4 regions of the Pseudoalteromonas aquimarina genome follow, and region 1 is predicted to be linked to each of the others. Evidence: predicted binding sites of a transcription regulator. Region 1 holds the regulator's gene; each other region holds the start of a gene.
The links. Region 1 encodes sigma-54, which starts transcription at its own class of promoters, with help from an activator protein. Its sites were predicted from a motif close to GTTGGCACGNNNNTNGNNT; they were not measured.
Positions count from the first base shown of each region.

Region 2: a site for sigma-54 is predicted at 2,066-2,084, ahead of AAEU29_RS15985 (P-II family nitrogen regulator). Genes of this name have one in related genera too.
Region 3: a site for sigma-54 is predicted at 4,460-4,478, ahead of AAEU29_RS15770 (DUF3192 domain-containing protein). Genes of this name have one in related genera too.
Region 4: a site for sigma-54 is predicted at 5,734-5,752, ahead of AAEU29_RS14685 (DUF2884 family protein). Genes of this name have one in related genera too.

Region 1 is NZ_JBMMUG010000005.1:98,924-106,327, reverse strand. Features, by position in the region: gene rapZ (RNase adapter RapZ) at 1-709, opposite strand, end outside; gene ptsN (PTS IIA-like nitrogen regulatory protein PtsN) at 725-1,183, opposite strand; gene hpf (ribosome hibernation promoting factor) at 1,185-1,472, opposite strand; gene AAEU29_RS13690 (RNA polymerase factor sigma-54) at 1,495-2,991, opposite strand; gene lptB (LPS export ABC transporter ATP-binding protein) at 3,071-3,796, opposite strand; gene lptA (lipopolysaccharide transport periplasmic protein LptA) at 3,793-4,248, opposite strand; gene lptC (LPS export ABC transporter periplasmic protein LptC) at 4,313-4,864, opposite strand; gene kdsC (3-deoxy-manno-octulosonate-8-phosphatase KdsC) at 4,864-5,436, opposite strand; gene AAEU29_RS13665 (KpsF/GutQ family sugar-phosphate isomerase) at 5,433-6,395, opposite strand; gene AAEU29_RS13660 (calcium/sodium antiporter) at 6,405-7,388, opposite strand.
Region 2 is NZ_JBMMUG010000006.1:173,455-180,858, reverse strand. Features, by position in the region: gene AAEU29_RS15995 (histidine kinase) at 1-597, opposite strand, end outside; gene AAEU29_RS15990 (sensor histidine kinase) at 618-1,826, opposite strand; gene AAEU29_RS15985 (P-II family nitrogen regulator) at 2,126-2,464, shown strand; gene AAEU29_RS15980 (ammonium transporter) at 2,475-3,707, shown strand; gene AAEU29_RS15975 (response regulator) at 3,835-4,932, shown strand; gene thpR (RNA 2',3'-cyclic phosphodiesterase) at 4,934-5,473, opposite strand; gene AAEU29_RS15965 (ArsR/SmtB family transcription factor) at 5,516-5,839, shown strand; gene AAEU29_RS15960 (ArsJ-associated glyceraldehyde-3-phosphate dehydrogenase) at 5,850-6,848, shown strand; gene arsJ (organoarsenical effux MFS transporter ArsJ) at 6,940-7,404, shown strand, end outside.
Region 3 is NZ_JBMMUG010000006.1:129,181-136,584, reverse strand. Features, by position in the region: gene AAEU29_RS15795 (FAD:protein FMN transferase) at 1-372, shown strand, start outside; gene nqrM ((Na+)-NQR maturation NqrM) at 534-746, shown strand; gene AAEU29_RS15785 (M56 family metallopeptidase) at 820-2,703, opposite strand; gene AAEU29_RS15780 (BlaI/MecI/CopY family transcriptional regulator) at 2,713-3,096, opposite strand; gene AAEU29_RS15775 (LytR/AlgR family response regulator transcription factor) at 3,151-3,903, opposite strand; gene AAEU29_RS15770 (DUF3192 domain-containing protein) at 4,050-4,415, opposite strand; gene dinB (DNA polymerase IV) at 4,635-5,690, shown strand; gene AAEU29_RS15760 (M17 family metallopeptidase) at 5,781-7,307, shown strand; gene AAEU29_RS15755 (methyl-accepting chemotaxis protein) at 7,359-7,404, opposite strand, start outside.
Region 4 is NZ_JBMMUG010000005.1:316,344-323,747, forward strand. Features, by position in the region: gene AAEU29_RS14665 (sensor histidine kinase) at 1-390, opposite strand, end outside; gene AAEU29_RS14670 (hypothetical protein) at 800-940, opposite strand; gene AAEU29_RS14675 (diacylglycerol/lipid kinase family protein) at 1,162-2,025, shown strand; gene AAEU29_RS14680 (HD domain-containing phosphohydrolase) at 2,042-4,804, shown strand; gene AAEU29_RS14685 (DUF2884 family protein) at 4,863-5,681, opposite strand; gene AAEU29_RS14690 (PA3496 family putative envelope integrity protein) at 5,960-6,139, shown strand; gene AAEU29_RS14695 (MarR family winged helix-turn-helix transcriptional regulator) at 6,136-6,576, opposite strand; gene AAEU29_RS14700 (glutathione peroxidase) at 6,579-7,061, opposite strand; gene AAEU29_RS14705 (LysR family transcriptional regulator) at 7,137-7,404, opposite strand, start outside.

The DNA of each region.
Region 1 (7,404 bases):
TGTTACGTTCTAAATGGGGCAACCAAGTTTCAATAAATGTTTGTATTTGCCAAGCAAACTTATGTACAACGGGTTGATTAGCAAGAAAATCGATTACTGGCTGATCAAGCCCTGTTAGCGGTTTTAAGTGTGGCTCCCAATGCGGGTTCGGTAAGAATCGTGCATCAAAAACATAGTCAGCATGTTTAGGTATGCCGTGTTTATAACCAAAAGATTCAAAGGTAATAATCAGCTGATTTGATTTTTTACCAAGTACCTTTTCACGAATGCTATCAGCTAATTGATGAACACTTAAATCAGTTGTATCAATAAAAATATCGGCCTTAGATGCAATCGGGTCAAGCAGCTTCTTCTCGGCTTCAATTGCTTCTTCAAGAGAGATATTGTTTAGCGAAAGCGGGTGTAAGCGACGTGTTTCAGAGAAACGTCTAATCAGAGTGTTATCATCACTGTCGAGATAAAAGAGTGTTGGCGTAGCAAAGCCAGGCAGGTAGTCTAATACCTCTTCAATTTCCTCTGGCTCTTTTGTCATATTACGAGCATCAACACTGACGGCAATTTTGTCGTATTTGTCGGAGACTGAGCGAATTAACGATGGCAGTAAATTAACCGGAATATTATCAACAACATAGTAGCCAAGATCTTCAAGCACCCTAAGTGCGACAGTTTTTCCTGACCCTGAGCGACCACTGATTAAAATAAGCTGCACTTAAGTCTCCTAACTTTAGTTACTCGCTTCACTACTAATGATTTGATATAGCTGATGATTATTCTCAGCATGACGTAGCTGACGGCAAAATTGCTTGTCTTTTAGTTTATCAGCGATAGTGGCTAAAGTCTGCAAATGTTGTTGGCACTTTTGCTCTGGTATGAGCAGTACAACGAAAATATCGACGTCTTTGTCATCAATTGCATCAAATGGGATAGGAGATTGATTTACAATTAAAAAACCGATGGTATCTTGTAAGCCATCAATGCGGCCATGGGGAATGGCGAGGCCTTTACCAATACCTGTACTACCAAGCTTTTCACGCTGTAATAAGGCATCTAAAAATTCTTGAGAAGTGATGTCAGGTGCTTGTTGATGCGCAAGATCACTTATAAATTCAAATAGTCGTTTTTTGCTATTAAAAAGGACCGCGGTTTTAGCGCAGTCCTCAGCAATAATATCTGTAAGTTTCATTTTAGTGGCGAGATAACTTCTCTTTGTGTTTAATTACTTGACGGTCAAGTTTATCAACTAGGCCATCAATTGCTGCATACATATCTTCATGTGCGGTTGATGCGAAGAGTTCGCCACCATTAACATGCATTGTTGCTTCTGCTTTTTGTGATAATTTTTCAATATCTAGAATAACGTGCACGTTATTAATGTGATCAAAATGCCTCTCTAGTTTTGCAAATTTGTTAGTGACATAGTCTCTTAAAGAATCAGTAATTTCTACGTGACGACCTGTTAAGTTTAATTGCATAAGCATTTTCCTTCTAAATGGTCTAAATCAGGCTCTTGCGCTGATTAGACGGTGGTATGGATAGCGACTCACGATATTTTGCAATTGTGCGTCGCGCCACTTTAATTCCTTGTTCTGCTAGTAGATCGGTTATCTTGCTATCGCTTAATGGCTTGGCAGGATTTTCCGCTGCTACTAACTTTTTGATCAGTGCTCGAATCGCGGTAGATGAGCACTCACCCCCATTTTCCGTGCTAACGTGGCTAGAGAAAAAGTATTTTAATTCGTAAATGCCACGTGGTGTATGCATGTATTTTTGCGTTGTAACACGCGAGATAGTCGATTCATGCATTTCAACCATTTCGGCGACATCATTTAAAACCATCGGTTTCATTGCTTCATCGCCATATTCAAAGAATGCCTGTTGTTGTTCAACAATGCAATTGGCTACTTTTAATAAAGTGTCATTGCGGCTTTCTAAGCTTTTAATAAACCATTTAGCCTCTTGCAAATGGTTGCGTATAAACTGGCTATCACTGCCTGACTTCATAGAGCGGGTAAGTGATGCATACTGCTCGTTTACACGAATTTTCGGCATACTGTCGTTGTTTAACTCAACACGCCAACGGCCTTTAATCTTTTTCACTGAAACATCAGGAACAACATACTCAGGCTCTTCATGAATGATGCTTTCAGCTGGCTTTGGATTAAGGCTATGTATTAATGTTAAGACTTCTTTTAACTCAGGTTCTTTGAGTTTGGCCTTCTTCATTATGGTACGATAGTCTCTTAACCCCAAAAGTTCCATATGGTTTGAGATTACGCTTTTTGTTTCGCTTAGCCAAGGGGTATTTTTGTCATACTGGTTGAGCTGGATCAATAAACATTCTTGTAGTGAACGTGCAGCAATACCAACAGGATCAAAGAGTTGAATGCGTTTTAGTACAGCTTCAACTTCATCAAGTTCAATTTGTTCCTGATCTTCTGATTTTTGCACCGCTTCTAAAATTTCTTCGGCACTTTGCGTTAAATAACCAGAATCATCAACCGCTTCAACAATGGTTGTTGCAATCATTTCGTCGGTGTCGCTAAACGGCGTTAAACGTAATTGCCACATTAAGTAATCTTGCAAAGATTCGCTGGTAGAGCCTTGGTAAACCGTGTCATTTTCAGGGGCGGGTGCATTGCTAACCGATACTGGTGCTGCACTAATATAATCATCCCACGACACGTCCATAGCTAAATCATCAGAGAGATTTTCATTATTTAAGGCGTCGCTAGATTCAATTTCTGATTGGCTTACAGGCGTGTCATATTCATCGTGAGAAGATGAATCATCTTTGCTGGTTTCAGTGCTTTCATTGTTTTGATTGTCATCACTGAAATCAATGTCTTCTTCAAGTAAAGGATTGGCATCAAGGGCTTCTTGAATTTCTTGCTGCAAATCTAACGTACTCAACTGCAATAGGCGAATTGCCTGCTGCAATTGGGGTGTCATTGTTAGTTGCTGCCCAAGGCGAAGCTGTAGCGATTGCTTCATGTAATTATTCTAATCCTTCTTTATTTCTCAAGCTGTTGGTTAACAATTCAACTCCAGTAAAAAAGTACACTCATTATTACTATAGTCTGAATTGTTCACCTAGGTATACATCGCGAACTTTTTGGTTGTTTAAAACCTCTTCTGCAGTACCTGATGCTATCAATTCACCGTGAGAAACAATATAGGCTTTCTCACATACATCAAGGGTTTCGCGCACATTATGGTCAGTGATTAAAACACCAATTCCGCGATTTTTTAAATGCTCAATTATTTTCTTTATATCTATCACTGAAATAGGATCAACACCAGCAAAAGGTTCATCTAACAGGATAAATTTCGGATTTGCGGCTAATGCGCGAGCGATTTCTACTCGGCGACGCTCACCACCAGAAAGAGCCATACCTTGCGAATCTCGAATATGACCAATATTAAATTCTTCGAGCAAATCATCGAGCGCTTCTTCGCGCTGAACACGATTAAGATCTTTTCGAGTTTCGAGGATCGCCATGATGTTTTGGTATACCGTAAGCTTTCTAAAAATCGAAGATTCTTGTGGTAAATAACCAATTCCTAAACGGGCACGACTATGCATTGGTTGTAATGTAATGTCATTATCATCAATACGAATAGTGCCTCTGTCACTCGGCACTAAACCGACAATCATGTAAAACGTGGTTGTTTTACCTGCGCCATTTGGGCCAAGCAAACCTACGATACTGCCGGCTTTAACTTCTAAACCAACATTTTTAACAACTTGACGTGATTTGTAACTTTTTGCCAGCTTTTCGGCAATTAATGTGCTCATTTTTCGCCTTGTTTATTTTGCGTATTAATGATGGTTTTTACTTGGTTATTTGAGTTTTCTGACTTTTTAGATGTCACTGTTTCATTTGCGCGATCGTAAATGATGGTATCTGCTGACATCATGTCGCCATTTTGTTGGAACTTGGCACCACCAGACATGGTAAACAATGATTTAGCCACATCGTATGTAATGTTTTCTGCACTTGCAACTATCGTAGAGCCATCTTCTTGCTTGGCAGAGAATTTAACGGGCTTTCCACTTGCGATCAGTAATTGTTGATTATCACCAAGCTCGGTGCGCTTATGTGCTTCTAAATAATCGGCAGTGATAGACATATTGCCATGCTTAATTTGAACATTGTTGCGGAAAATACCCACATTTTCTTTAAGACGAGCAGACTGCTCATCAGCATCAATTTCCAATGGAAACTTCAGTTTAATTTGTTCAGCCATTACTTGGACACTGGAGATGCACAAAGTGAAAGCCAGTCCGGCGATTGACATTAATTTAGTCATTTTATTGGTCATAATAAGTGGTCTTTGTATGGTTGATTAACTGTATAACTTGTTCTTCTAAATTAGCATTGAGGCCTTGGCCTTTGATTTCAAGTCCAGGACCTGTCATTTTCACTTCTGATTCGGAAGTCATCACCTTTGTTGAAATCAGGTATTCAATGCTGGCGGCTTCTATAGTGTCGAGCATAACATCAGTTGTCAGACTTTTAGCAACAACGTTTTGTTCCAGAATAAGTTTTTCATTGTTATAAAGTGTGGCTTCATCGGCGGTCAGTTGCCACACCCCTTGTTCTGAAAAAATGGTAAATTGCGGTTTTTCAAAATGGGTAAAACCTAAGTCTTGGTACATCGACATCTTTTTCGCCATAACTTTATGGCTAACTGCACCTGCGTCATTAAAATTTGTTTGTTTTAAATCAGTAGCAATATAGTCAGGAATACTGGCTATTTGCTCGATCACAGGGGCTTGCTCTTTTGTCTCAAAAAAGTAAGGAAGCCATAGCCACACCATGGCAATGGTAAAGAGTATTGTAAGGGCGATGCGCGCAGACATTAGCTACTGGTACCAGAGTGACTAAGAGGTTTATTTTGACTCAACATAATTAAGTCTGTGAGTTCGCGTACGGCACCAAAACCACCAAGCATAGTGGTTGTATAGTGGGCTGTGCGTTTAACTAGTGGGTGTGCATCATTGGTTGCCACGGCAAAGCCAACAAGCTCCATAACGGGCAGGTCAGGGCTGTCATCACCAATGTAGGCGATTTCGTTGTTACTGAGTGATAGCGATTCTTTTAATTGATTAAAGGCAACAATTTTATCTTCTTGACCTTGATAAATATGCTGAACCGTTAGGCTCTTCATGCGGTTTTCTACAATCTTTGAATTGCGCCCAGTAATTACCGCCACTTGCACGCCACTATTTATAAGAGATTTAATACCAAAACCGTCTTTCGTGTGGAACGCTTTAAGTTCTTCGCCATCATTGCCAAGGTAGATACGGCCATCTGAAAATACGCCATCAATATCGCAAATTAGCAGTTTGATGTTGCGTGCTTTGCTAAATACTTCATTTGTTGTTTCAGCATACAATTCGTTAAAGAGCTGTTGTGAGGGCGTTAAACTCATAAAACACCTGCTTTTAGTAAATCTTGCATATTGAGCGCACCAATTGGCCTTTGCTGATGATCTACCACAATTAAGCCATTAATTTTCTTTTGTTCCATTATATTAAGTGCCTCAGCAGCTAACATAGTTTCGCATGCGGTAGTGCATTGCTTAGTCATGACATCTGAAATAGCTGTCGCGTGTATATCAATGCGTTGCTCTAAGATACGACGCAAGTCACCGTCAGTAAAAATCCCTTGAAGCACCTTATCTTGATTGATAACAGCAGTCATACCAAGACCTTTAGCTGTCATTTCAAGCAATGCATTTTTTATGGTGGTACCTTCGGTCACAATCGGTAAAGCATCGTCTTGGTGCATAATGTCTTTTAACATTAATAGTAAACGCTTACCTAAACTGCCACCAGGATGAGATAACGCAAAGTCATCAGCGGTAAAGCCTTTTTCTTCTAAAAGTGCCACAGCAATAGCATCACCCATAGCGAGCGTAGCCGTGGTGCTGGCTGTAGGTGCCAGTCCGAGAGGGCATGCTTCTTCTGATATTGCGATGCAAATATGTACATTGGATTGTTGGGCAAGGGTTGAGTTTTGCTTGCCACTCATACCAACAATTTTAGCGCCAATACGTTTAATAACGGGGATCAGGTTTATGACTTCTGCTGTTTCACCCGAATTTGAAATCATTAACAGTACATCGTCTTTGGTGATCATGCCTAAATCACCATGGCTTGCTTCGCCTGGGTGCACAAAAAATGCGGGTGTGCCAGTACTTGCTAACGTGGCAGCTATTTTATTACCAATATGACCTGATTTGCCCATGCCAATCACAATAACGCGACCTTTGCAGTCATACATTAATTGGCAGGCATTGCTAAAATCGTCATTGATATACTGAGCGAGTTGTTCAATCGCGTTCTTTTCAATTTCTAGTACACGTTTTCCGCGAGCAATAAAGTTCATGTGTTGGCCTTAAGCGCTTACTGATGAAAAAAGAAGGTATTGATAAGCAACAAATGCGACTAGTAGTAAGCCACCTTCTATTCGGTTTATTCGACGTGAGCCACGAATACTTAAACTCATGGCGATTAATGCCACGGTTGCGCCAAGCATAATTAAAATATCACGCGATGATACTGCAGGGTCAACACTTGAAGGGTTAATGATACCGGCAAGAGAGAGCACTGCGAGCAGGTTAAAAATATTAGATCCAATAATATTACCCAGTGCTAAGTCATCTTCATTTTTCAACACGCCAGCAACACATGCTGCCAATTCAGGCAAGCTCGTGCCAATCGCTATTATGGTTAAGCCGATAACTAAATCGCTTATACCGAATAATTTAGCAATATCGGTAGCTGAATCAATAATAAAATGAGAACTGACAGGCAGTACGGCCATGCCAATAACAAGCCACATTAATGCGATAGGAGTACTGACATTGTCAGGCACTTCATCACAAGCTTCGTCAACAAACGGATCATGTTCGGCATTGGCTGCTTTACTTTGTTTTACTGAAATAACAGTAACGGCAGCAATAAAGATTACAAACCCAGCCATCAGGGCAATACCTTCACCAAAGCCTAAGTAGTTATCTGATAAAATATACCAAGCTGCTAGTGATACGAACATCACAACCGGCATTTCGCGTTTTAAGGTAGTTGAAGAGACATTCAGTGGGCGCAGTAATGCTGTAATACCCAAAACTAAAAGAATGTTAGTTATGTTCGAACCAATAGCATTACCAACCGCTGTGTCCGTTTGCTGCGCTAATGCGGCTTGAGCCGATACCATCATTTCAGGGGCTGAAGAGCCCATAGCAACAATCGTTAAACCAATGATTAATGTTGGAATTCCGTAATTCTTCGCCAGTGCTGCAGCACCAAAAACAAAGCGGTCCGCACTCCACACTAAGCCGACAAATCCTGCAATTAAAATAGCAATTGATAACAACATTCTTGAATAAAAACCA
Region 2 (7,404 bases), on a different contig from region 1:
TTGCTTAATCGCTTCCATGGTATCAAACAAAAACTCCGGATTAACGCGATTAGTTAAAATTTGCAGTTTTTGTTTCTTTAACAACAGAGCAAGTTGTTTGTAGTTAGAAATGCCGGCGGCAAAAACATAAAAGTAAGCCCAAACAACAATAAAAACAACATTGTAAATTACATAAGCAACTAGCGATTCACCTAAAGTGTCTAGGTGCATAATGCTATTCACATACTCTTCTAAAGAGTAGGGTGTAAGCGAGACTAAAATTGGTAAAAAGTCTAAAGCAATAATCACCAAAGCGGTCACAGTAGAGCTCGCCAAAATGAGTAAAAACGACTTCCACTTGGTTGTTGCAAAGTTTTTGTAATGCTTATAAATACCGCGCAGCACAATATGAAATACTGCAAAGATCATGATTAATTGATATGTGGTGAGTATCAACGCGCCAACTAAACCAAGTTGAATAATTGGCATTGATTCAGCATCAGGCTCGTGAAACACACCCCAGATACCTAAATAACTTACTAAGAATGAAATAACTAAAATAGGCCCTTGATAACGCCAATAATTAGGGCTGGTATTTCGAATATAACTGAAATTCATAACCGTATTAGGACCTTTTATTAAAGTGGTAACGTTAAACACGCAACGTATTTATCGTCTTTTAACGCGGCGTTTAGTGAAGCGTTTTCGTTGTACATTAGCTGTAAGCGTTTAATCAGGTTTTCTTGGCCAGTACCTGTACTTTCTACTTTGTAGTTACCGGTGTAAGTGGGGTTGCTTACGGTAACCACTAATTGGTTTTTATGCTTTGAAATATCAACAACCAACAAGCTTTGCTCTTGCCTTGGTGCAATACCATGTTTAATAGAGTTTTCTATCAAGGTTAGAATGCCCATGGTAGGCACTTTAATGTTTAAGCAGGTTTCATCTACGTGCATTTCAATTAACAAACGTTCTTCCAAGCGGATATGCTCAATATCGAGGTAAAACTCACAAATACGCAGTTCTTCTTTTAATTTTACAGTGGGATGTTTATTTGCAGTTAAATTGTAGCGAAACAGCTCATTAAGTTTATCTATCAGCTCTTTGGCGAGTTGCTTATCTTCGAAAATCATGCCACGAATACTGTTAAGTGAATTAAACAGAAAATGCGGATTAAGCTGACTCATTAATAAGGCAATTTGGCTTTGTTTTAGTTGGTTTTTAACTTGAAAACCACGTTTCAATGCAGAGAGTGGGAAATAAAAAAGTAACCATAGAGAAAAGAAGCCAAGCTGAGATTTAAATCGCTTTGAATAAGCGCGGTCAATCGCTTCTTGGTCGCCCTGATGAATTTTATCGAGCTCTTTTCGTGCATTGATGTGTGCTTGATCAAAACCCTCTTTAAAGCCTTTTTTAAATTCAGCTTTAGCAGATGTATCGGCATCAGGTTGCTCTTTGCTTTGAGTGTCTTCAGTTTCTTCTTTTTCTTCTATGGGTTGATTTAGCGGATCTTTATCAGGGTTAGCTTGGTAGTAAGCGATTTCGTTATGAATTGGCACAAAATAATTGCGACTTACTTCACGTACATTGGTGCCAATAATGCTACCAATTAAAACAAGTACGAAACCACATAATAATCTTTTTAATATTCCTGTGTCTTTTTCACGCAGGAATTGTAGAGGGGCTCGAATTAAAAAGTGAGTGATGATAAAAAAAATGCAGATTCTCACACCTGTATAAGCAAGTATGTTCGCTATGCCATGCATGTCTTTGTCAGTGTCAATATCTGACAAACCACCAACTAGCAGAATGACCGCGATAAGCGCTTGGATAACCCAATAAGCCATGTGCTTATATATCCTTTGTTATTGATTTTTAATTCCATTGAGTTGGTAAAGTTCAGGGTTATATACCAACTCCGTTGGTTCATATTGTGTCAAAAACGGCTACTAAAGCAAGTTTTCAATATTTCTCTTTTTGCACCAAAACGTTCATAAAGCCAATGTTTATGCACCCTTGTGGTGCGTTAACTTTCTTGTAACACATTGTAAATTACTTAACCTTATGAATTAGATAAAAAAATATTATTGGCACAAAGGTTGGATTTAACTTGTACAAATTAAAAAAACGACAACAGGTACATCTTATGAAAATGATCAGTGCGATTATTAAGCCATTTAAGCTTGATGATGTGAGAGAGGCAATGTCAGATCTTGGCATTGAGGGCATGACAGTAGTTGATGTTAAAGGTTTTGGCCGTCAACGTGGGCATACTGAATTATATCGTGGTGCAGAATACCAAGTTGATTTTATTCCAAAGATCAAAGTGGAAATTGCAACACAAAGTGACAATGTAGACCGTGTTATTGAAGCAATTAGCAACGTGGCACAAACCGGTAAAATTGGTGATGGCAAAATTTTTGTATACGACCTAGAACAAATTGTTCGTATTCGTACGGGCGAACTAGACGAAGCAGCAATTTAAGGGGAATGTCATGGAAAATACAGTAGTTGAATTGAAATTTGCACTCGATACTTTTTACTTTTTAATGTCGGGCGTATTAGTAATGTGGATGGCAGCAGGTTTTGCCATGTTAGAGGCTGGTTTAGTTCGCTCTAAAAACACCACTGAAATCTTAACGAAAAACGTGGCACTTTATGCAATTGCATGTACCGTATATTTAATTGTTGGCTACAACATTATGTATGTGGACAACGCTGAAGGCGGTTTTTTACCTTCACTAGGTGCACTAATTGGTACTGAAGCTTCGGATGCAAATCACTCATTACAATCAGACTTCTTCTTCCAAGTAGTGTTTGTTGCAACGGCAATGTCAATTGTCTCTGGTGCTGTTGCTGAGCGCATGAAGTTATGGTCTTTCTTAGTATTTTGTGTTGTTTTAACAGGCTTTATTTATCCACTTGAAGGCTACTGGACATGGGGTGGTGGTTTCTTATCTGCGATGGGTTTTGTTGATTTTGCAGGTTCAGGCATCGTACATATGGCGGGTGCAGCAGCTGCGCTTGCAGGTGTATTACTTTTAGGTGCACGTAAAGGTAAATACGGCAAAAACGGTGAGATCTATCCAATTCCAGGCTCTAACTTGCCATTAGCAACGCTTGGTACGTTTATTTTGTGGATGGGTTGGTTTGGTTTTAACGGTGGTTCTCAATTACTACTTTCAGACAAAGAAAATGCAACTGCAGTAAGCCAAATTTTACTGAATACCAACGCAGCAGCTGCAGCTGGTGCAATTGCCGCTTTACTACTTTGTAAAGTGTTATGGCGCAAGGCTGATTTAACCATGGTGTTAAACGGTGCATTAGCAGGTCTTGTGGTAATCACAGCAGAGCCTGCATCACCAAGCCCATTACTTGCGGTATTAGGCGGTGCTTTAGGTGGTAGCTTAGTTGTATTTAGCATTGTAGCACTTGATAAGGCGAAAATTGACGACCCAGTTGGTGCAATTTCTGTACACGGTGTGTGTGGTTTCTTAGGTCTTATGTTAGTGCCGTTTTCCAATAGCGATGCAACCTTTGTTAATCAACTTATTGGTGCACTTGTTATCTTTGGCTTTGTTTTTGTTAGCTCTTATATTGTTTGGGCAGTACTTAAGAAAACCATGGGTATTCGTGTTGGCGAAGAAGAAGAAATTAACGGTATGGACCAACATGATTGTGGTGTAGATGCATACCCTGAATTTGTGACTGTAAGAGGCAATATCTAAGTCGTAAATTAAAAGCGTAACGTTAAGTTACAAAGTTCTTTAAAAGCCCAATGCTTATTGCTATTGGGCTTTTTAATTTGTGATATTATCCTATGCTTAAAGTTGTAGTTAAAAACGTGCTTAGATTATGAAAATTAACTTATTAATCGCCGAAGATGATGTCTGTTTAAATGACCTCGTTGCTTCAAGTCTCACAGAAGAATACCAAGTATCACAAGCGTATAGCTTAGAGCAGGCGAAATCATTATGTGAACAATCGGATTTTAGTGTCATTGTATTAGATTATTACTTTCCTGATGGTAATGGTGTTGAGTTAATTAAGTACGTTAAAAAACAAACCAATCCCCCGATAATTATTTTTTTAAGTGCCTCTGAAGAGCTTGAGGTAAAAATGGCTGCTTTTGATGCAGGTGCCGCAGATTGGATTGATAAACGTACGTTTATTCCGCCACTGTTAATGATTAAAATTAAAAAAGCGTTAGCCAACCAGCAAGAGTTCGATGCCCTTAAAATAGCAGAACAAAATGCCAACACAGCGGTGTTTTCAGCTATGTCTGATTCATTTATGTGGGGTAACACCGCAAGAGCTATTCAAGCGTGCTTATCATGTACTAATTATGATGAATTTTTACTGCAGATCTTTTCTTATTTACAGAGCTTAGAGCTAACGGCTTCTGTTGCATACAGTGAAAACACCAAAATCAGCTATTGGGACAGTCCTTCAGCACGTGCCAGCGGTATGGAAGAAGATCTCTTTAAATTGGTAATGCAACGTGATGACCGCATCATCAATGCTGGGCGCAGATACTTCTTCAAAGACAATAATATCTGTATTTTGATAAAAAATATGCCTGAAGATGAGGTTCGCAAAGGTCAAATTTTAGATGTGGTAGCAGCCTATATTGAGTGTGCTAATCATCAAATTAATACCCTTAATCAAGAGTATGTAAAGCAGCTTTATTTTAAGAAAATAGCCTTTGAATTGGATGATCTTCAACAAAAAATGGGGCACTTTACCGAGCAGACTCAAAAAATTCAAAGCAACCAATCATTGGCTTTTTTTGAGATTTTTAGTCAATTAGAACTCACTAACGATGAAGAAGCAAAACTGACAAAAGTAACAGATGAAACACTTTTAAAGTTTGAAGAGCTTGCATTTAGTCATGTAAAAATCATCAACACGTTAAATAACGTCATTAAAGATTTTAAACGTCAGCTTTCTTAATTCAGCACGTTAGTTTAAAGCTTTTCATGGGTAGGTAACGTAACTGGTTATTTACCCGTGTTGAGTGAAATAACTTAAACTCTTTAAATTCTACTTCGAAGGGCGTTATAGCCTTTTTTATTTCAGGTTGCTGTTTGCAATTTCTTTTAAGCGTTACATGGGGATGAAAATCAAACGGATTTTGATAAATACCCAAACGCTCTCCCTCAGTGCGCAGTGAGGTTGCAAGCACATTCAGCGGTGTGACTAATTCGCATGGCTTTAAAAAGAAAATCCCCGTATTTGGCCAATAGCCCGTCTCTGCAAAGCGTAATTTAAATGAGGAAAATGTTAGGCTTTTTGCATATTCAATAAGTAGCAATTCATTTGCAGGCGACACATTTGGTAAAAATGCTAGGGTTAAATGTAAGTTGCTTTGCAACACAGACTTACGTTTATCATCAACTTGGTGTGATAACCAATTGAATATGTGCGCTTTGTTTTCTTGGCTAAAATCTAAGCCAAAAAATAACCGTTTATTTTCTTGATTTTTATCTATCATCTTTTAATATTTGCTTATGCGTATATATGGCTAAGCGAATTTATGGCTGTTGCACAATTTCACAAAGCGCTCAGTGAGCAAACACGCCTCAGAATTATGGCGTTAATTTTAGAACATAACGAAGTGTGTGTCTGTGATCTCGTTACTGTACTTGAAATGCCACAAGGATCGGTAAGTCGTCATTTAAGTTATCTAAAAAAATCAGGGTTAGTTGAGTCAGTTACTCGCGGTACGTGGCGTTTTTATCAACTTAATCAAGCGATGACAGAGCCATTATTAACGATATTAAAGCTTACGCTCGATTCACTCAAAAGCGATTGCCAAGTGCAGCGCGACTTAACGTCTTTTAAATCTTCAAATTGTTAGGCTGATTATTATGAAAATTGCGATTAATGGCTTTGGCCGTATGGGTAAGTTGTTAGCACGTATTGTGCTTGCAGAGGGAAATCATCAGCTGGTTTATATTAACGACCCAGCTGCCAGCAATGAAGCGATTGCACATTTATTAGCGTTTGATTCGGTTCAAGGGCGTTTTAAAGACAATGCAATTCATGCTGATGACGCGTTTCTTTATGTTGAAGAGCATAAAATAGCGTTATTACATGAAAAAGAGTTAACCGCATTACCGGTAGACAATATCGACTTACTGATTGACTGTTCTGGTTTATATCGTCAATCAACACTGTTTCAGCCGTTACTTGATAAAGGATTAGAGCGTGTGTTGGTATCGTGCCCAGTTAAAGACGAAGGCGCGATTAATTTAGTCTATGGCGTAAATCACGATTTATACCAAGCGGATAAGCATCAAGTAGTAACGGCAGCATCATGTACCACCAACTGCTTAGCCCCTGTGATTAAAGTGCTAAAAGAAACGGTGGGTATTAAACGTGGTTCTATGACCACCATTCACGACATTACCAATACGCAGACGATTGTTGATAAAGCGCATAAAGATTTACGCCGTGCTCGTGCCTGTGGTGAGTCGCTTATTCCAACAAGTTCTGGCTCAACAACGGCAATTATGACGATTTTTCCTGAGCTGCAAGGTAAGCTTGATGGTTTAGCAGTTCGCGTACCTTTATTAAGCGGCTCGTTAGTAGACTTAGTTATTGAAACGGAAAAGCCGACCAGCGTTGAAGCAATTAATAATGCTTTTGAAGAAGCTAAAAACGGTGAACTAAAAGGAATTTTAGATATTGAAATGCGTCCGCTTGTTTCTGTTGATTTTGTCGGTGATAGCCATAGTGCAATTGTTGATGGATTATCAACACAAGTAATTGATAGTCACCTTGTTAAGGTGCTTGCATGGTACGACAACGAAATAAACTATGTATCGCGTATGAACGATATTGTGAATATGATTGCGGCTTCTTAAATTGCCTCATATTGACACCTTCTGCTAAACCTTGGCGTGAAAACGCCTTGGTTTAGGCGCTAAAACTCTCTTATATCTCAAACTTAAAACTATGTTAGCAGCAACAAAAACAGTTAATCAGGGTATCAAAGACTATATTCAAATCACCTTTGCTTATTGGGGGTTTACGTTAACCGATGGCGCGCTGCGCATGTTGGTGGTGCTTTACTTTCATACACTTGGTTATTCACCGATTGAAGTTGCCATGCTGTTTTTGTTTTACGAATTTTTTGGCATTGTGACAAACCTTTTTGGCGGTTGGTTAGGTGCGCGCTTTGGTTTGAAGATCACTTTGTTTAGTGGACTGTTTTTGCAAATAAGTGCGCTGGTGTTACTGGCGCAAATTCAGTGGTTGAGTGTTGCTTATGTCATGGCATTGCAGGCCATATCGGGTATTGCTAAAGACCTCAATAAAATGAGTGCTAAAACCGCAATTAAACAGTTGGTACCTAAAAATGAAAATAGCACGCTATTTAAATGGGTTGCACTGCTAACTGGATCAAAGAATACGTTAAAA
Region 3 (7,404 bases), on a different contig from region 1:
CCTTGGGTGTTAGCAATTGAACAACCGGATGCAGCGCCGGGTACTCGTGAGTTTCATAAGTTAATTAGAGTAAATGATATTGCGATGGCAACATCTGGCGATTATCGCATTTTTTATGATGTTGATGGTGTGCATTATTCTCATTTAATTCACCCTGAAACAGGCAAGCCAGTGCGCCAAGATTTAGTTTCGGTTACTGTACTACACTCATCTGCAATGACGGCTGATGGACTTGCTACAGCGCTCACAGTGATGGGTACAGAGCAAGCTAAACTCTATGCTGAACAGCATAACCTTCCTGTTTACTTAATTAGTAAGACCCCTGAAGGCCTTGTCACTTTCGCAAGTAAGGCTTTTGAGCCATACCTATAAGTTTTTTTCTGTTGGGTAGTTTAGATTTTTAAACTACCCAACTTTTCTTCTTTTATGCTAGGTGTTGTCAGAGCTTGCTTTGGCTTAACTATTCACCAATTCGTTATTACATTTTTTACTATTAAGTCGTATAATTGCACCACTTTTTTAAGGGGCCAACTATGTCTATCTTTTTTCTTACATTTGGATTATTAGTTATTATCGCACTTGCAATGGCTGTAGGTGTTATTGTGCAAAAGAAATCAATGGCGAGTAGCTGTGGTGGTTTAGGTGCAATGGGTATAGACAAGGTATGTGACTGTGACGATCCGTGCGAAGCACGTAAACAGCGCTTAGCAAAAGAGCGTCGCTGGAATAAAGACCGTATTATTTAGAAGACTAAAAAATTTTAATGAATAAAAAGGCCATCATATGATGGCCTTTTTATTATGTTATTGAAGTGTTTTATTAAAATCTTCTAGCAATTCTACTTCCGGTAACTGGTCTCAAGAATTGGCTTGGGTCATTAAAACTGAAGACTTTGCTAACTTTAGATTCAACCTTTGTATTACCTTGTAATGCAGGTTCAAAACGCCATTTTTGTAACGCTCTAGAAATTGTACGCTTAAAGTTTCTAGGTACACCAGATTGATATTCTATGTCTGTAATTTTACCGTTTACATCAACTGTAAATGTAACAGAGATATCTTCTTGGCCTTGTAAGTTAGAAAAAACTCTTGGGTACTCAGGCATTACTGACTCAAGCAGTTTTGCCTCGACAAATTTTGTTTTCTCAATAGGAGTTGAAACAGCCTCAGTTAGCACTTCTGTTTCAGTAATTTCAGATGATGTTAATGTTTGCTCTTCAACAATTACAGGCTGGGATTGCTCAAAGGCACGTGTAGTTACATTAGTCATCTCTAAGTTAACTGACGTTTGTACTTCTTCTTTTGAATCTTGAGTTTCAATAGCAAGCTCTTGGTTCTCTACAAATTCAACTTCTGTGTTAACAGCATCCTTAGTGGCAAGTGAAACGATTTCTGGCGCTTCAACAACTTCAGCTAATTGTTCGTAGGCAGTTTGTTTATTTACTATGTCTGCTTGTGCAATTGGGGCGGCAGATTCAGATTCTGGCAGTTCGTATGAAGCAGATTGACTTACTTGCGAAGAAACGGTTTCTTTCAATTCGGTTTTATTATTTGCACTATCTAAAACGGTATTGCTCGAAACTTGTTCATTTTTAGTTAAAGGTTTTGATGCTTCGACTTTTTTAGTTTCAACAGGTTTTGCATCGAGTACCATCACATGTTGATTCTCAAGCGGGGTTGTCTTGATAGGCTCAGCTTGAGTCATTGCAATTACTTTTGAAGCAGTGAAAATACTTGGGATCACAAGTACAGCAGCTAAAGCTGCAAGCCACTGATTACCATAACGCGGTGCACAACTATGTTGACCAACTGCACGGTGAATACGTGACTTCAGATCACCGCCAGTAGCAGCCATGGCAAGTTCTGGAATGTTTTGTCTCAGTACTTCGGCTTCAGTAAGCGCGCGTGCGTAGTGTAAGTGATTACCACAATGATGTAGCGCAATATCATCACAACAATATTCACGTTCAATACGAATTTGTTTTGAGATCCATTTTACTGCGGGGTGGAAAAATAATACTAATTCGACAAACGTTTGAATCAAATTTACCAAGTAGTCGTAGCGCTTAATATGAGCAAGCTCATGTGCCATTAACATTTCTAGTTGGGCAATAGTAAGTCCACTCGCTAAATTCGCGGGTAAAAGTACGACAGGTTTAATCCAACCAATAGCCATAGGAACTTGTGCTGTTAATGAAATAACTAAGCGCGAGCGTTTAGCAACAGATAGTTGCAGCTTAAGTTGATTAAAGATCTGTTCCAGTTTGTCTGAAGGCTGCACGATGTTAGTTGTAGTCAATTTATGAACTTGCAACATTTGCCAGCCAAGTCGCACACTTAGCAAGGCAACACCACACATCCAAGCGACAGCAATCAGCGGTGTGAAATCGGATAGGTACAATTGACCTATGACATCAGCTTGAGTTGCAACGGAAATCACGCTTGAACTTGCAAGGGCGGGAGCTGCTAAACTTGTCTGCTCTGGTTGTGATATAAGCAAGAAGGTAATTGTAGGGGCAATAACGCACAGTGTTAAACTTAATAACGAAACTAAATAACGAAGCTCGCTGTGTTTATTGCTTGTGAGTTTTTTAACACACAAAAGAATGCCAGCAATTGCTAAACCTTGCCATAAAAAGTGTAAAAGAGTTAGAGAAATAGAATGCAGAAGGTCACTTTCTAATAATGAGGGCAATATATCCATAGTGTTTGCTTACTTATTATTTTTTTCAAGAGAGTCTAAAAGAGTACGAATTTCACTGATTTCTTCTGAACTTGCTTTGTCGCCAAGTGCGCGCATAACAAGATCAAAACGTGAACCACCAAATGCTTTATTGACAATATCAGACAGCAAAGAAGATTGTGTTTGCTCCACAGAGTTAGCTGCAGAATAAACATGAGCTCGGGTTGATTCATCACGGGTGACAAGCCCTTTTTCATGCATAATTTGCAGCATTTTTAGAACAGTGGTGTAACCAATTTTTTGCGTTTCACTGATATGTTCATGTAACGTTCGTACCGTAGCAGGCTGAATACGCCAAAGCACATTTAAAATATTTAGCTCAGCACTGGTAGGTACGCGTTTATTTTTATTCATAATTACGTCACTTTTCGTAGATTAATCTTTACTCTAAGTGATTGAGTTAATTTGTCAACAAATTAACTCGTGCATATTTTGTTTGTAACGTCGAGACAGGTTGAGATTAGCCCCATTTTTAAGCGTTACAATATAGTCACCGTTGTCAGTTGGGCGTATTTCGCGAATAGCTTGCTTCTTAATAATTGCAGAGCGGTGAATTCGTATAAACCCGTAAGGCAATAGCTGTTGTTCCATTGAAGACAATGTTTGACGATGAAGAATAGTGCGTTCGTTTTCACTTAAATGCAGTTCAACGTAGTTGCCAGCACCGCCAACCCATGAAATTTCATCAGGTGTTAAAAATTTAATGCGACCAGCGTCTTTTAGAACAATTTGACGATCATCTGGCTTATTTGGGGTAAGCTTTTGCATTAATGAACTCACAAGGTCAAACTGCTTTTTCTCAGGGGAAAGCAAGCGAGCTAATTTATCAAATGTTTTGCCAAGACGAGAACTCGCAATAGGCTCCAATATAAAATCAAATAAATCAAACTCAAATGCCTTAGCGGCATCAATTCGATTATTAGATAACAGTACTATTTCAGTTGAACTTGCCAACGATTGTAATGTAATCCAATCGTTTTCTTTGATTAGCTCATTTTGAATAAAGAGTACTTTGGCGCTTGTTTCTTTACAGGCTTTTATTAAATTCGTAAAACAAGATTCAACATTACTTAATGCAAAAAGCGAGTTATCAATTTGTTTTGAGATAATGTCTTTGAATGCTGGGTCGTTATGACCAATTACCAGATTAAATCTATCCATTTTATCCACCTAATTACGATGCCTTTCGTATTTAATATTACGAAACTTATCGTAATAGTCAATGGTTAATTGTAAATGCTTATAAATGAATAGTTTTTTGGAGTTTTTAGAAGGAAGGAGCAAACTTAGTTGCTCCTTTGAATTGACTAGTTTTTAAGTTGGTTTAACGCATTTTCGCCCCAACCAGTTAACTGATTATTTTTAAAAACAAGCGGTGTACATTCGTCCTTAGTGGTTTTTCCATCAGAATGAATTGAGTTTGTTGCGTAATAAAGTACACGAAATTCAGTATCGCCTTGTTTAACTAATTCAGAAAAACTTGGTGTTCCCAATTTATTTATTACTTGTTGGTACTCTTTACCAAGTTCCATATTTGCGATTGCTTTACGATTGTTCTCATGGGTTCTTTCCCAGCTAGAAGTATGGCTGGTTTTGCCATCTCCACCAACAGCGACAACGCAACCTGTTAGTAATGGAAGAGTAAGTGCTGATGCTAAAACTAAGTATTTCATAAAAATCCTTGAATAAATTTCAAATATTATAATTTTCATTTCTAAAGCAGAAACGGTGCCATAAATTATTGTCATATTTATCAATAGTTTGATTTTTAATTATGTGATGTGTTTAGTGTTTAAAGCTAAATGTTAGGGATTTTGACTAAAAATATAGGCTTGCTGAAAGTTATTTAAATAGTTCATAATAGAACTGTATATATAAACAGTGTTTTTATTTTGAAAAAATTTATACATATCGATATGGATTGTTTTTATGCCGCTGTTGAAATGCGTGACAATCCCGATTTAAGAGATAAGCCCATCGCTATAGGTGGTAAACACCGAAGAGGGGTGTTGGCTACTGCAAATTATATTGCGCGCCAGTATGGTGTTCGTTCTGCTATGTCTAACTATAAAGCATTGCAATTGTGCCCAGACTTACTGATTGTGCCAGGTCGAATGTCGGTTTATAAAGAAGTTTCATGCCAAGTGCGCGAGATTTTTGCTAAATACACGGATTTAATAGAGCCACTGTCATTAGATGAGGCTTATCTTGATGTAACAGATTGCAAACTTCATTCTGGTAGCGCAACGTTAATTGCCAATGCTATTCGAGACGAAATTTATCAAACAACGGGGTTAACAGCCTCTGCTGGAATTGCGCCAATTAAGTTCGTAGCTAAAATCGCCAGTGATGAAAATAAACCTAACGGTTATTGCTTAATTCCACCTCACCGCGTAAATACATTTCTGAAGTCGCTCAACCTCAAAAAAATTCCAGGGGTAGGAAAAGTGACTCTGGAGAAATTAAATGCATCTGGCTTATTTGTTGGGGAAGACGTGCTTAATTTGGGATTAAACCAAATGCAGGTTAAGTTTGGCAATTGGGGGGCTGAGCTTTTTAAAAAGTGTAATGGGGAAGTGATTGGCAGTATTAATATGTCTCGAATTAGAAAATCACTTTCAGTTGAACATACTTATGAATACGACAAAACATCTCTTGAGCAGTGTTTGCAAGAACTGCCAAAACTTCGTGCTGAGCTTAATAAGCGACTTGAGGCTAAAGGTTTGATAAATAAAGTATCTAAGTTGTCAGTTAAAGTTAAATTTAATGATTTTGTGAGCACCACAGCTGATTATAGTTGTAATCAATTAGACGACGGAATTTTTGCTAGCTTAATTGAAAAAGCCTACCAGCGCGGGGCAAATAAAGGAGTGAGATTATTGGGTATAGGCGTTGGCATTGCTGATAGTCAATGTGCTCATGAGCAGCTTGCTATGTTTGAAACTTGAATTTTATAAATTTAACCCCATATTTAAGCCATCTTTTCTAAACTAACGCGATATTAAACAGCGTTATAATTCGTTCAGTAAGGTTTAAAAATGACTTCACCTAAGGCGCTTCAAGCGACATCTATTTCAGATTTACCTCAATACGTTGATGGCTTAATTATTATCTCGCCAGACTTATCTCTTTTACCAGATGAATTTAAAGAAAGTGTTTTAAAGACGGCTCAGTACGACAGACGTATTGGGCAAAAATCACTTTTATTGGTAAATGATGAAGCGCCTGGTAAGCGTCTAATTTTAGCGCCAACAGGTCCATTAAACCGTGACTATGATGATGTGCGTCGTTATTTTGATGCAGCAAAACAAGGGATTTTAGAAGCAAAACAAGCCGGCTCAACAAACCCCGCGATTCTAGTGCTTGGCAATCATGATGCGCGCTATCAGCAAGCAATAACTGTATCTTATTTAGGTGCCTGCCAAGCATTATGGCAACCACTTGAAGCACGAGAATTTCATGGTGCTGAAATTGAACCAATTCAGTCAATTACTATGATTGGTGAGTTTGATAGTCATTATGCTCATGCCATTGCAATGGGTCAGTATGCTGCTCGCGATCTATGTGGTACAGAGCCAGAGCGTATGGCTCCGCCTAGATTTGCTGAGTATTGTGAAGCCTTATTTGAAAATACCTCGGTTTCGGTAGAGGTGATTTCAGATACACAATTTATAGATAAGAATTACCCGATGCTTAGCACCGTTGCGCGTGCTTCATATGCGGTTGAACGCCACCATCCAAGAGTAATTAAACTTGAATATGTACCGCAAGGTGATATTGAAAGAACACTTTTATTTGTAGGTAAAGGCCTTGTATATGATACCGGTGGTGCTGACTTAAAAGTAGGTGGCGCAATGGCTGGTATGAGTCGAGATAAAGGTGGTGCAGCATCTGTTGCGGGCTTTATGAAAAGTCTAGCAGAACATCAACCTAAAGGCGTTAAAGTAATCGCGTACTTAGCTGTTGTTCGTAATTCAATCGGTTCTGACTGTTTTGTACCAGATGAAATTATAACTAGCCGTGAAGGTGTACGCGTACGTATTGGTAACACCGATGCTGAAGGTCGTTTAGCAATGGGTGATTTGCTAAGTGAAATTAAAGATGTTGCAAAAGGTGAAGTGAATCCGGTTGTATTTACTGTTGCAACACTAACAGGTCACGCCGCACGCGCTATGGGGCCTTATACTGCGCTGGTTGAAAATGGTGCATCAAGAGCACTTAACTTATCGCATAACATCGCAGCGCAAGGTGATTTATGGGCAGATGGCTCAGAAGTTTCGCGTGAGCGCCGTGAAGACTACAGCTTTATCGCACCTAAAACATTAGCAGATGATGTACTTTCAAGTAACAATGCACCATCAGCAATTACTGCACGTGGCCACCAGTTCCCAATGGCATTTTTAGCTGTGGCTTCTGGTTTAGATAAACACGGTGCAAGCTCAGAATTACCTATTCCATATATACATGTGGACATTGCTGGAAGTGGCGTTGAAGGTGGCGATTGGCAACATGGTAAACCAACCGCTGCATCACTAGCGAGTATTTATGCGACATTCTGTGCTTAATTAAATTAGAAGCGCAATAAAAAAGGCCAAATTCAGTTTGGCCTTTTTTGTTTAATCCAATTTAAAGCGATTTACAACCGAACTCATTTCTTCACTG
Region 4 (7,404 bases), 220 kb from region 1:
TTTTTGCGTCACTTTATCCAGCACAGCCAAATCATTACGAGTACTTAGCTCAGGCGCTAATGTAAGTTTTTTTAATAAGGAGTCTCGTACTTCAACAATTGATGTACGTAATTTTTTTTCGTTTTCTTCTCGCAGCTCTGGTGTAAGCACAATGCCATTTCGCGACATCTCGCCAATTGCCACCAGCTTTTCAAAGGTATAAAGCGCAATACTTGAATACTGATTAAGGATTTTATGAACTAGCTCAGATTTTTGAGCATTTTGTTTAAAGCGGTTAGAACTATCAAAATACAAACCAGCCATTGCCAAACTGAACAAAGAAATAATCACTAAAGCAATAAGCAGCTTATGCGTAAGGCGGCTTTGAATTTGATAAGGAAGGTGATTCAACTGCTTTTCCATTCAATGGGTTAACAACTAATTAAGTGTTTATACTAAGTTAGCTGTAAATATGCGAGTTTACTATATTGTGAGTTGTAAAAAGAGCTAATAATTCACCAACCTATTAACTCTGACAACAACAATATTGGGATTGCGTTCCTGTCCCCTGAAAATACCATCGACTATAATATTCTTGCGTCAACTACAGCCGACGGTAATACAGGAACGCGAGACATATAATAATCACCATGGCTAAATTAAGCCTGTTGAAACAATTAAACTTACCTAAGCCATGTTTAAAATTTAGTTAAACAACATTTAGAGCTATAAAAACATTAGATAATTAAATTAAAAAAGGCCGTAATTTATCATTACAGCCTTTTTAAACAGGTGCGATTGGTCGCAAATAAATCATAGTTTATTTATATGCAACTGCGCCTGCTAATGCGAGTTTTTTACCATAGCGATTCAATTTAGCTAGTAAACTTTTTTTACCATTATTTGAACGAGTTAGTTGACCTTGAGACTGGCCACCTTGGTTTAACGCTTGTTTAGTCATGTGATTGCTCCTGTTGTTTAACTAAATGTTATTTTGCGTTCAAACATGGTTAAAATCCAATCAATAAAATTACAATTTTCGCATAAATTTTTTTAATGCGAATAGGTAATCAAAAAAGTTGCATATAAAGTGCATAATTGTGCAGCATCACACCCTATGCATTTGACCTAAAAGCCTTTAACGGGCAAGCTTAGCGATAACACTGTCATTATCACCATTTCATGAATAAACATTATTTAATCGTTTTAAACCCGCTGCCAAATAAGCAAAAAAAATATTGGCTAACCTGGCTTGTGAGCTATTTGAAGCAACATCAACAGTCATATTACGTGTTTACTACGTCACCAATATTGGCTGACAACCAGCTTTTTTTTCAACAACACCTCAACGAATATGATGAAGTGATCATGTTAGGTGGTGATGGCACCCTGCATCTGTTAGCTAATTGCATGGCTTTTTCATCGCGCCCAATCACTGTTTTACCCTGTGGAACAGGTAATGACTTTGTACGCAACTTTGATTACAGCAATGCCGAGTTTAAACAACTCATACTGAGTGAAAACACGCTACGCATTGATTTAGGAAAGGTAAATGAGCGTTACTTTATAAACAGTGCCGGTGTTGGTTTTGATGCTGAAATAGTTGAAAGAACTAAAGGTAATAAAGGATGGCTTGCGCGTTTTAGTTATTTATACCATGCATTTACTTGTCTTTTTTTCTTCAAAGAGTCACTCTTAACACTGAAACAAGGACGTCATAACATAAACTATAAAAACTTTCTTACTGTGTTTGCCAATGGTAAGTACTTTGGCGGAGGGATGAAGATTGCCCCTAATGCCGAGCTTAATTCATCAAAATTAATGCGCTATAGCGTTGAAAAAACACACCTTGTAAAGAAGTTATGGGCACTGCCAAAACTCTACCAAGGCACACACACAAAGTTGTCCGAAGTGAAGGAACACGCATTTACACAACTTGAAGTCTTAACCCCGGGGCTACCAATCCAAGCGGATGGTGAGTCAGCAGGTTATACTCCAGCGGTTATTGAAGTGGCAGAAAATGCGTTAACTATAAAAATTTTATAATTGTAGTGAGCCAACTATGCCAAAACTGAGCATTATCAAATTTTCGACGATTGCCGTTTTGATCTCATGCACGCCAATTAGCAGCACATTTATTTATCTTAATTACCAAAGCCGATTAGAATTCGCGACAGCGCAAGCACTCAGTAATCATCAGCAAGCACTAAAAGATGTATTAACGCGTATTCGCTCTGATTATAGCAATGCGCAAAAAGTCATTAACAGTCTGATTTATAGATACAATACCAAACAAGAACTGCTAAACGAGTTTCCCTCCTTGCTATTAAAAGAGCTAAGTATGTTCTTGCATAGCGATAACCATGTTGATGCCATTACACTCACTACAAATAACGACATTCTTTGGGCACTCCATCAAATAAACACCCCCGAATCAGAGCAATTATTTAACACGCCAAACAACACCTACTTTGTATTGCAGAAGATCCATCACGACACTGAAATTCGCTATTTTTACAATCAATCATTAGCCTTACTTAAACAACAAAAACTCGCAGCCAGTCTCAACATTAAACAGCGCCCTTGGTACCAACAGGCACAAAAATCAAATGCGCTCACATTGGTTGAACCCTATAAAGATAACTATAGCCAAAGCAAAGTTTTTTCATTGGTTAGGCAATCTAACCAACTGACTGTAAGTGTCGATCTTAATTCGCATTCTTTGTATGCAACCATGTATCACGATGAGCTAAAGTTTAATACTTGGTTGTTTTTAATGAACAGCAACAACAAAATTCTCGCGCTACAAGATGGTAAAGACATTCAATTGGAAGATGACCAAATTGCGCCTTGGCAATCATGGTTAACTCATTCAGCCACCATAGTACGCTCAACAGATATTAATCAACTTACAGAAGTTATTGCGAATAATAACAAGTGGTACCTAAATGCCACGCAAATCGAACCAAATAGCCAAAGTGGTGTAATGCTTGTGGCTGCCACCAAAGCAGATATCATTTTGCGCCCTATTTATTCGCAACTTTATACTTGGTTATTAATTTTATTAGGCTTATGTTTATTAGCGATACCATTAAGCTATTTGGTTGCACATGTTATTACACGACCAATTAGACAATTGCATCGCTATGCATCTCAATTAGCCAACTTCGAAACACCTGGTGCATTTAGTTGCTACATTAATGTTGTTGAAATCGAACAGCTCGCAGCGAGTTTGCAACACCTTCATGGTAATTTAAGTGAGTTTTTTAGTCTGCTCAGCACATTATCAAAAGAGCAAAACTTACAACGCCTAATCGATAAAATTACAATTAAATCAACACGCATAATGAAGGCCGAGGGATGCCTAGTATTACTAGCGCAGAATCAAAACTTAAACGCAGAGTTTTTACGTTATGACAATCAGCAATACTCAATAAACAATCTGCCAACCATACACTGGCACACTTTATACAGCCTTAGCGATATAACAGAAGTTAGCGATGTACCAAATGCTTTGAAGCAGTGGTTATCACTTGAAAATACAGAATGTTACCAAGTACAAGTACCGCTAAAAAACCGAGAGCAACAAGTAATTGGTTTACAGGTTTATTTTTACCTAGCAAGCACGCCGAAAGGCAGTGTTAGCTTAAAACTCGCTGAGCAAGTGGCGGCATTTTTTGGTGTCGCAATTGAAGGGCGAAAACTAGTTAATAAACAAGAGAAGTTACTCGATTCCTTTATTCAAGTCATTGCTGGCGCAATAGATACTAAATCTCACTACACGGGTAAACATTGTCAACGGGTGCCAGAGCTTGCAACACACATCGCTGAAGCAGCTAGCAAGTCAAACCAATTTCCTGATTTTAATTTTGATGAAAATGCTAAGCGCCAGCTCTCCATCGCGGCGTGGTTACATGATTGTGGCAAAGTCACAACGCCTGAGTACATAGTTGATAAAGCAACCCGACTAGAAACCATTTACAACCGTATTCATGAAATTAGAACCCGCTTTGAAGTTCTAAAACGCGACTTAGAAATTGCTGCGCTTAAAGCAAAACTCGCAGGAGAAGATAAAAACAGCATCGACACTAAACTTGCAGAGCAAATCATACAGTTGGAACGTGATTTTGCGCATGTGGCGTATTGCAATAACGCTGAGTTTGTATCAAACAATGATATAGATAAGCTAAATGAAATAACACAGCTAAGATGGCAGCCACACTTTGATGAACGCTTAGGATTATCTCAAGAAGAGTTAACTCAATATTCAGGTTTTTCTGAGGTTTCTGAGCTAAGTGTCTTAGCCGATAGACCAAACCATCTACTTTATAATCAGAATTTACGCTGCGATAGCGCAAAGTATAATTTGCAACAACCTGAGCTTAGAAATAACCTTGGTGAGCTATACAACCTGAGCATTAGCGCAGGCACAATTAATCAAGAAGAACGTTATGCAATTAACCATCATATTGTGCAAACAATTGAAATTCTTGAAAAGCTTCCATTCCCGAAACACCTTAGCAGAGTACCTGAAATTGCTGGCGCGCATCATGAAAAACTCAATGGTAAAGGCTACCCCAAAGGGCTGTGCGGTGATGAAATTAGCTTTGAAGCGCGCATCTTAGCCATTGCCGATATTTTTGAAGCGCTGACAGCCTCAGATCGGCCATATAAACAAGCTAAAACCCTGTCACAAGCAATCAATATAATGCAGCAGCTCGCAACAAAAGGGGAATTAGACCAGACTCTACTCGACTTTTTTATTGCCGAAGAAATCCCCGAACACTATGCAAAAAACCATCTAAAAGCGGAGCAATTAAATTAAAAAAGGGAGCAACTGCTCCCTAAATGATGACTGACGCTATAACTAATGTTTACCTACATTAGATTGATGATTTTTTAGTTTCCACTTTAAACACATCGTAATTTGCTAGTGCTGGAATACGTGCTTGTAGCTCATCTTCTTGCATTGCAAGTGCTTTGAAATCGAAACACATTTTATCTGCCTTTTGCTCAATGTTTTTAGCTTGCAGCTCTACTTTTTCTTCGATTTGCTCGCCCATACGCTCCATGCGCTGCTCGAAGTCACTCATATTACCACCCGAGCTAAGCATTTCGCTGCCAAGGGTAATTAGTAAGCTGCCGATGGATTCCATCATCATTTCTTCCATCGCTTGTTCCATTTTTTCGTCAAATTTATTGTCGAATGTGTCGCCAATGTTATCAAAGCGACCTTGGTCCATTACAAAAGTGCCACCATCATAAAATGCGTGCTGAATCTCTTCACCGATTTCCGACATAATCTCTTCCATCGCGCTCATATTTTCAAGGCCAAACGCGTTACCCACTTCGCTCAGTGCAACACCTGCAAGTGCAACACCTTCCATTGCGATTTCGGCAACTTGAGGTACTTGACCGCGTACATCTTCCGAATAGCGCGCCAATAGCGTTTGGTCACTAGCTGATAAAGACTGCGATTCACCATTAATTTTTAAATTACCATCTTGGTCAATTGCTACTACACCTGATGGTGCTTCAATATTGAGCGTATCTGGGGTAATCGAAAGTTTATTATTAAACTTTAAATTACAGCTATCAGATGAAAAGTTGATGTTGTTATCGTGGTCATCTTGGTGTGCCATTGCACTTGCTGAAAGACCCATACATGCTGCTACTGCTGTTGTGATAAGTAATTTTTTCATAATGATTCCCGTATCTGTCGCGTTTTAATTTTTTCTCTAAGTGTTATAGCTTTATCAAACTCAGTGCCAAAATTACAAAAACGATAAAAATCAAACAGATAAATAATAATTAATATAAATCACAGCATGGAAACAAAAATCAAAAACCAATAAATGGTTTTTTTAACCACCAGATTCGTTTTTTTGACCAATCAAAATTTTTACACATTACTTGCGCTAACTGCAATATGGGTTTTTACTGATTATGAGCGCGTTAAAATGCAATGTTGAGGGTGATCATGAAAGACAATTACCAAGACATCAATAATCAAGAGCCGCTGAATTCAGAACTGGAAAACAGCGAAGATACCCAACATAAACGTGAAGTAAAAAAACGTTTAGAAGATATTTTAGAACAAAAGCGACTGCGTAAATCCATCGGCATGGATGATACGCATAACTATTGGGATGAGCTTTAAACCTGATCGTTTAGCTTATCCATTAAATCGCCAAGCAATGCCTTTAACTGCTTTGCTTTTTCAAGGTCTAGCCCTACTTTATCAACTAATTGAGAAGGCAAACACGAAAGTGATTGCTGTAGTGAATGCCCCTGTTGCGTTAAATAAATACGCACCTTACGCTCATCCCACTCATCGCGCCGACGTTCTATTAAATCACTTTGTTCCATGCGTTTTAAAATTGGCGTTAGCGTGTTGTTATTTAAAATAGCTTGCTGACCTATCTCACCTACTGTCACTCCATCTTGCTGCCACAAAATAAGTAAAATCACGTACTGTGGATAGGTCAACTTATGTCTATCCAACTCAGGCTGATATAGCCGCGTCACCAAGCGTGATGCAGCATAAATCGGAAAACAAAGTTGGTTTTCTAATAATTGGTCAGCATTACTTGCCATGGCTACTGCGCCAATGCTTGTTCAATGTATTTTTCTAGCGCTTCTGGTTTTGTAGTTGGTGCAAAACGCTTTAACGGCTTACCATCACGGCCAATCAGAAATTTAGTGAAATTCCATTTAATTTTATTGCCCAAAATGCCTGTTAACTCATTGCGTAAGTATTTATAAAGCGGATGACTATTTTCACCATTTACATCGATCTTTTCAGTCATCGTAAAATCAACGCCATAATTAATTAAACACTCGCCTTGAATTTGTTCTGCGCTACCTGGCTCTTGTTGTCCAAATTGATTACAGGGGCAGCCAATAATAACTAAGCCTTGATCTGCATATTTTTTGTGAAGTGCTTGCAGCCCTTCATATTGCGGCGTTAAACCACATTTACTGGCAGTATTAACCACTAATACAGCTTTGCCTTGATAGTCTGAAAAATCGATTTTTTGCCCTTGCAGGCTATTAATACTTAATTGATAAAACGGTGTCATGGTCATTCTCCTCTATTGTCAGCAAATATATCGCGCACGATATAATCGCGCAATAATAGTTCAAAAATTGAAGTATTAATTTTGATTAAACTCTGCAATTAAAAAATCGATGAGTAAGCGAACTCGCAGCGGCATTAGATCGCGATTTGGGTAAACTAACCACGAGGCGTTATCCGCTACTTGATAGGGCGCTAGTAAACTAACCAACCGCCCGTTTGCCACATACTCTTCGACAATATCCTGAGCAAGATGCGCAATACCCAGCCCCGACAAGCACGCTTGAAGTAGCGCCTCACCATTGTTACTGCGCCATCGACCAGAAATTTTGTATTCTTTGATGGTG